2 regions of the Pseudomonas sp. P106(2024) genome follow, and region 2 is predicted to be linked to the other one. Evidence: riboswitches for the same ligand, from Rfam matches in the RefSeq annotation. Region 2 holds a riboswitch; the other holds the start of a gene.

Evidence for each region. Region 2 has a riboswitch for cobalamin ahead of cobO (cob(I)yrinic acid a,c-diamide adenosyltransferase). Riboswitches for the same ligand answer to the same signal wherever they lie in the genome.
Region 1: another riboswitch for cobalamin. It lies ahead of AC25M7_RS15350 (CbtB domain-containing protein); the one in region 2 lies ahead of cobO (cob(I)yrinic acid a,c-diamide adenosyltransferase).

Annotation. Positions count from the first base shown of each region.
Region 1 is NZ_JBLIYU010000008.1:119,255-122,453, forward strand. Features, by position in the region: gene cobM (precorrin-4 C(11)-methyltransferase) at 1-694, opposite strand, end outside; gene AC25M7_RS15340 (cobalamin biosynthesis protein) at 724-1,125, opposite strand; gene AC25M7_RS15345 (CbtA family protein) at 1,125-1,820, opposite strand; gene AC25M7_RS15350 (CbtB domain-containing protein) at 1,831-2,016, opposite strand; cobalamin riboswitch at 2,119-2,340, opposite strand; cobalamin riboswitch at 2,402-2,601, shown strand; gene cobW (cobalamin biosynthesis protein CobW) at 2,702-3,199, shown strand, end outside.
Region 2 is NZ_JBLIYU010000003.1:55,090-58,288, forward strand. Features, by position in the region: gene AC25M7_RS06385 (C40 family peptidase) at 1-93, shown strand, start outside; gene AC25M7_RS06390 (C40 family peptidase) at 240-773, shown strand; gene AC25M7_RS06395 (hypothetical protein) at 827-1,405, opposite strand; cobalamin riboswitch at 1,556-1,774, shown strand; gene cobO (cob(I)yrinic acid a,c-diamide adenosyltransferase) at 1,888-2,499, shown strand; gene AC25M7_RS06405 (cobyrinic acid a,c-diamide synthase CobB) at 2,496-3,199, shown strand, end outside.

The sequences.
Region 1 (3,199 bases), on a different contig from region 2:
ATGGCGCGTCTCCCAGCACATGACCGACCAGGATCAGCGCGGTACGCCGAAAATCCTTGGCGGCAACGCGCTCGCAGATATCGGCCAGCGTGCCCTTGACCCAGTCCTGGTCCGGCCAGGTGGCGCGATGGACCACCGCTATCGGGCAGTCGACGCCATAGTGTGGCAGCAGCTCCTGGACGATGCGGGCCAGGTGGCGCACCCCCAGATGGATGGCCAGGGTACTGCCGTGGCGGGCCAGGTCGGCCAGTTGCTCACCGGCCGGCATTGGCGAACGGTCGCCAAAGCGGGTGAGGATCACGGTCTGCGCCACATCGGGCAAGGTCAGCTCGCAGCCGAGCAGCGCGGCACTGGCGGCGGTGGCGGTGACGCCGGGGACGATCTGGTAGTCGATATCCAGTTCGCGCAAGTGGCGGATCTGTTCGCCGATGGCGCCATAAAGGCTGGGGTCGCCGCTGTGCACGCGCGCCACGTCCTCGCCGTTGGCGTGAGCCTGGCGCATCGCCTCGACGATCTGCTCCAGGTGCAGTTCGGCGCTGTTGATTACCGTGTGCGCCTGGTGACCTTCCAGCACGGCGGCGGGGACCAGGGAGCCGGCATAGACGATCACTGGGCACTGGCGGATCAGGCGCTGGCCCTTGACCGTGATCAGCTCGGGATCGCCGGGGCCGGCGCCGATGAAATAGACCGTCATGGGGGTTCCTTGTATAGAAGAGTGGCGGATTATCCGCCGATGGCCAGGGCCAGGGTAGCGCTGCCGAGGACCTGCCTCGGCACGTGCAGGCGGCCGTTATCGCCGGCCAGGGCCAGTGCGGCGCTTTCGGCGACGCCCCAGCAGCCGGTCTGCGCGTACGCCGTGGGCGAACGCTGGCTGAGCTGCGCTTCGAAAACCAGTAGATGCGCGGCATCGAAACAGATGTACGGCAGCCCCAGGCGTTCGGCCAGTGCCAGCAGGCCGGGCTCGCGGGCCTTGGGCTCGATGCTGGCAATGCCGCGCAGGGCCGAGAGGGGCAGGGCGTTGCGGGTGAGGGTCTGGCGCAGCAATACCGCAAGGGTCTCGACCGGGCAGCCGCGGCGACAGCCAAAGCCGGCGTACAACGCCGGCTGAGCAGGCAGATCGCGCATCAGGCCTGGCTGGAGCGACGGTACAGCCAGGCGCTGAGCAGGCCCAGGGCCAGCCAGAACGCGGCGTTGGTCAGCCAGGAAGCGATCTTGAACTGGGTCTCGAGGGCTTGCGGCGCCAGGCTTTCATGCACGGCCGGCTGTGGCGCGCCGATCAGGTGCGGGATCACCAGCAGAGCGGCACCCAGCGCCTTGAGCAGCCAGTGCCGGGCGAACACCAACAACGCCAGGCCGGCGGCGGTGGCCGCTGCGGTGCCGATCCACCAGGTCTGGCGCTGACCGAGGTCGGCGGCGGCGGTGCCGGGCAGTTCCGGTGGCAGGCCCAGGGTCGGCGCCAGGCAGAACACGGCAAAGCCGGCCAGGCCCCACAGCGCGCCGGTGGCCACGCGGTTCGGTTCACGCAGGCCGTAGAGAGCGACCAGGATCAGGGCGAAACCGACGGCGACCACCAGGTTGCCACCGGTGGTGGACAGCACGCGCTGCCAGCCGTCTTCCGGCGACCAGGCTTCGGCGCTGTGCTCATGCTCGTGGGGCGCGGTGGCGTCGCCGTGTTCATGGTGTTCGGCGACCGGGGCGGCGGACTCGTAGGTTTCCGCCTGGAGAATCAGTGGGGTGACCCAGAAGCTTTGCAGCAGGGTCAGCAGCAGGGCCGCGAGCAGGCCGCTGAAGCCCGCGGTACGGGCGATGCGCGTAATCATGCGGGTTTACTCAGTGGCAAGGGAAGGCGGCGCTGTGGCGGGTATCGTGGGCAGCGTTGTGCACTGCCTCGATGTGCGAGAAACCGGCGAAGTACACCAGGCACAGGCCCAGCAGGCTGGCGCCGACCGCGACGATCAGTCGCTGGCTGAGGCTGACGGGGGTGGCGATACTGTGTTTGGCGCTGGTGATGGGCATGACGCGTTCCTCTGCTGCTTTTGTTGTGGCAACGGACATGCGCGACGACCCCGGGCACGATTGGCCCAGGTGATACGACGACGCCCGCCCACCGCGGGGTGTACTGTGAGCACGTGTCAGGCCGGTCTCCGGGCTGGCGAGGTGGAGCAGGACTCCGTGGGGCGTCACCTTCCCATGCCTTACTGTTGGCACAGTGGTTCGGACGCTTCTCTCGCTTACCGTTGCGGGGGCAGCACCGGCCTTGTCGGCTCCTTAGCAATGGAGGCGCGACGCACCGGTTTCCCGTTTCACCCCCGTCGGGGGCACCTGAACGCAATGCGCTAGCAAATCACGGGGCCGGGCCCGCGTCAATCGCCATGGCGGTTGACCGCCAGGCAGGCACTGCGTAGCCTTGCCGCTGCGAGGTTCTCGGGCGTTGGCCCGAGCTAAGACGGGAACGCGGTACAAGCCGCGGCTGCCCCCGCAACTGTAAGCACTGAAGGGTTCGGCACAGCCACTGCGCAGGCGCGCGGGAAGGCGCCGGCCCACCGGCCAGCGAGCCGCAGCGGTGCGAGCCAGGAGACCTGCCTCGTGACGTTTTCGACTTTCAACCGGGCGGGGTGATCCGGTGGCGAACGCGCCAGGCCGGCAGGGCCGTGGCTGTCGTCCTGCATGCCCGCGCCATTGCTGCCAAGGGCATCGCGACATGAAAACACTGGCCAAGCTTCCCGTCACCATCGTTACCGGCTTCCTCGGCTCGGGCAAGACCACCTTGCTGCGCCATATGCTCGACAACGCCCAGGGCCGCCGCATCGCGGTGATCGTCAACGAATTCGGCGAGCTGGGCATCGACGGCGAGATCCTCAAGCAGTGCAGCATCGGCTGCACCGAGGAAGAGGCCAACGGCCGCGTCTATGAGCTGGCCAACGGTTGTCTGTGCTGCACCGTGCAGGAAGAGTTCTTCCCGGTGATGCGCGAGCTGGTGGCCCGTCGCGGCGACCTCGACCACATCCTTATCGAGACCAGCGGCCTGGCCTTGCCCAAACCGCTGGTACAGGCCTTCCAATGGCCGGAAATCCGCAACGCCTGCACCGTCGACGCGGTGATCACCGTGGTCGACAGCCCGGCCGTGGCCGCCGGCACCTTTGCCGCCTACCCGGAGCAGGTCGATGCCCAGCGCAAGCTCGACCCCAACCTCGACCAC
Region 2 (3,199 bases):
ATCGACAGCCTGGGCGATCGCTATTGGAGCAAGACCTTCATCGAGGCCAAACGCGCGCTCGCCATGGCGCCGACCACGATCTCGCGCAATTGATTTGATATCAAAATGCTGTAACCTCGCACGGCGGCGTAGCTGAAAAGCTCGCCGCCGTGCGCATTTACAGAAAGCGTCTAATCTAAATTCTCAACTCTTTTTACCTTCGGCCGTGGCCGTCGGATTTTCGACAGGACGTTCGCATCATGGCGATGTTGGCGCGCTTCGCATTCTTTTCCCTGGTGGCCCTGCTTGCGGCCTGCTCCAGCCGTGCACCTGCGCCGGCGCCCACGCCCAAACAGCCGATGGTGTTCAATCAGGCGCCTTCGTCACCTGCGGCTGACGATGTATTGTTTCGCGCCATCGGCCTGGTGGGCACACCGTATCGCTGGGGTGGCAATACACCGGATGCCGGGTTCGATTGCAGCGGCCTGATCGGCTATGTCTACCGTGATGCGGCGGGTATCAGTCTGCCACGCTCGACCCGCGAGATGATCGTCATGCGCGCGCCAAATGTGGATATCAATTCGCTGCAGTCGGGTGATCTGGTGTTCTTTGCCACCAGCGGCGGGTCGCAGGTCAGCCATGCCGGCATCTACGTCGGTGAGGGGCGCTTCGTGCATGCACCGTCGACGGGCGGCACCGTGCGCCTGGACTACCTGTCCAACAGCTACTGGGCCAAGGCCTACCTCCAGGCCAAACGGGTGCTGCCGCCGGGGCATCTGGCGCAGAATCCCTGATACCTACCGGCGCGGGCAGGGTATGAACTTGGTCCAGTATTGCCTGGCTGGCATCAAGCCTGTTTGAGCAGAAGCGCCACTCCGGGATAGTACTGCCCCAGTTCGTTGTGCAGCTTGCGGTAGGCATACGGGAAGTACCAGGCAAGCGCACAGGCCGTGTGCTTCTGCAGATCGTCCACCAGGTCCTGCAGTTCCTCGGGGCTGGCATGCTGGCCGGCCTTCCAAGGTGTGACGAACAGTGCCCCGGCCTTGAGTTGGCTGCCATAGGCGATCGGCTTGGCCAGGGCGGCGGTTTCCTGCAGGGCCGCTGTCAGGTCGAGGCGAGCGATGCGCGGCCAGCGCTGGCCGGCGTGCAGGTACAGCGACTCCTCGGCGCTGCTGATCGACAGGTCGCAGCGCCCGTCGCGCTCGCCCTCGTCGCGCTGTTTCTTGCTCATGTGCCGTTCCAGCGCCACCAACTCACCCTGCCAGGCGGCAGCGGCGAGCAGGCCGACGTTGCTGGCTGTGCCGTGCCAGTAGGGCGCCTCGTTGTCGCCCTGCAACTGGTTGAAGCGGTCGATGCAGTCGACCCAGCGCTCGAGGGCCGGGCGCAGGAACTCCAGGCGCGGGTTGTTGATCATCAGGCCTTGCATGCTGCGCTCTCCTTGTCATTGTGATCCGGGTCGGCCGAGTGATGGCTATGTGATATCGCTGCTCTGAGTGTGGCACAAGCTGTTGAATCGGCCATTGATCCAGGCCAGATCGGCCCTCGCTCGATTGACGCTCCCGGTGCAACCCTCTAACCTTCGCGGCGTGCTTCAGGTGCCCCGCGAGCTGCGGTTCGGCAGGGTGAAACTGGGAAGCCGGTGGGCGCCAGTAGGCGCGAGTCCGGCGCTGCCCCCGCAACGGTAGATGAGTCGACGGCTACGCAAGGCCACTGGATGTCCATGTCCGGGAAGGCGCGTAGCCAGGGCCTGCGCCCGCTCATGAGCCCGGAGACCGGCCTGTCACTGCCAAACGGCATCACGGAGGGTGATGCGCGGTGCGATGTGGCCCTCGCCATGCCTCCTGCGCGCTCCTCGTCTGCCTGCCTTTTACCTGTCGCCGCCGCTGCGACAGCCTGCGGAGACCCCTGATGAGCGAATCCATCGAACGCGACGAACGTCACCTGGCGCGCATGCAGCGCAAGAAGGCGATCATCGACGAGCGCATCGCCAATTCCCCCAATGAATGCGGCCTGCTGCTGGTGCTGACCGGCAACGGCAAGGGCAAGAGCAGCTCGGCCTTCGGCATGCTTGCCCGCGCCCTTGGCCATGGCATGCAGTGCGGCGTGGTGCAGTTCATCAAAGGCCGCAACAGCACCGGCGAGGAGCTGTTTTTCCGCCGATTTCCCGAGCAGGTGCGTTATCACGTGATGGGCGAGGGTTTTACCTGGGAAACCCAAGACCGCCAGCGCGACACCGCCGCTGCCGAGGCCGCCTGGGCGGTGTCGCGGCAGTTGCTGCAGGACCCCTCTATCCAGTTCGTCGTGCTCGATGAGCTGAACATCGCCCTCAAGCACGGCTACCTGGACCTCGACCAGGTGCTATCGGATATCCAGGCGCGTCCGCCGATGCAGCATGTGATCGTCACGGGGCGCGCTGCCAAGCCGGAGATGATCGAACTGGCTGACACCGTCACCGAGATGGGCATGCTCAAGCACGCCTTCCAGGCCGGTATCCGCGCGCAGAAGGGCGTCGAACTGTGAGTGAGTCGCGCCAGTGTCCCGCCGTGCTGATCGCGGCCCCGGCCTCGGGCCAGGGCAAGACCACGGTCACTGCCGCCCTGGCCCGCCTGCACCGCAACCTCGGGCGCACGGTGCGGGTGTTCAAGTGCGGGCCTGACTTTCTCGACCCGATGATCCTCGAGCGCGCCAGCGGTGCCCCGGTCTACCAGCTCGACCTGTGGATGATCGGCGCCGAGGAGAGTCGCCGCCTGTTGTGGGAAGCGGCGGGCGAGGCCGACCTGATCCTGATCGAGGGCGTGATGGGCCTGTTCGACGGCACGCCGTCGAGCGCCGACCTGGCGCGCCACTTCGGCGTGCCGGTGTTGGCGGTGATCGACGGCACGGCCATGGCCCAGACCTTTGGTGCCTTGGCTCTAGGCCTGGCGCGCTACCAGCCCGACCTGCCGTTCGCCGGGGTGCTGGCCAACCGGGTCGGCAGCCTGCGTCATGCGCAACTGCTCGAAGGCAGCCTGACCGAAGGCCTGCGCTGGTACGGCGGGTTGTCCCGCGAGCGCGGCATCGAACTGCCCAGCCGTCACCTTGGCCTGGTCCAGGCCAGCGAGTTGAACGACCTGGATGCACGCCTGGATGCCGCCGCCGAAGCCCTGGGCGCCAGTTGCGATGCCGCGCTGCCGCCACCGGTCCGTTTTGCCGAGCCTGAGCCTGTGAATGTGACTGCGTC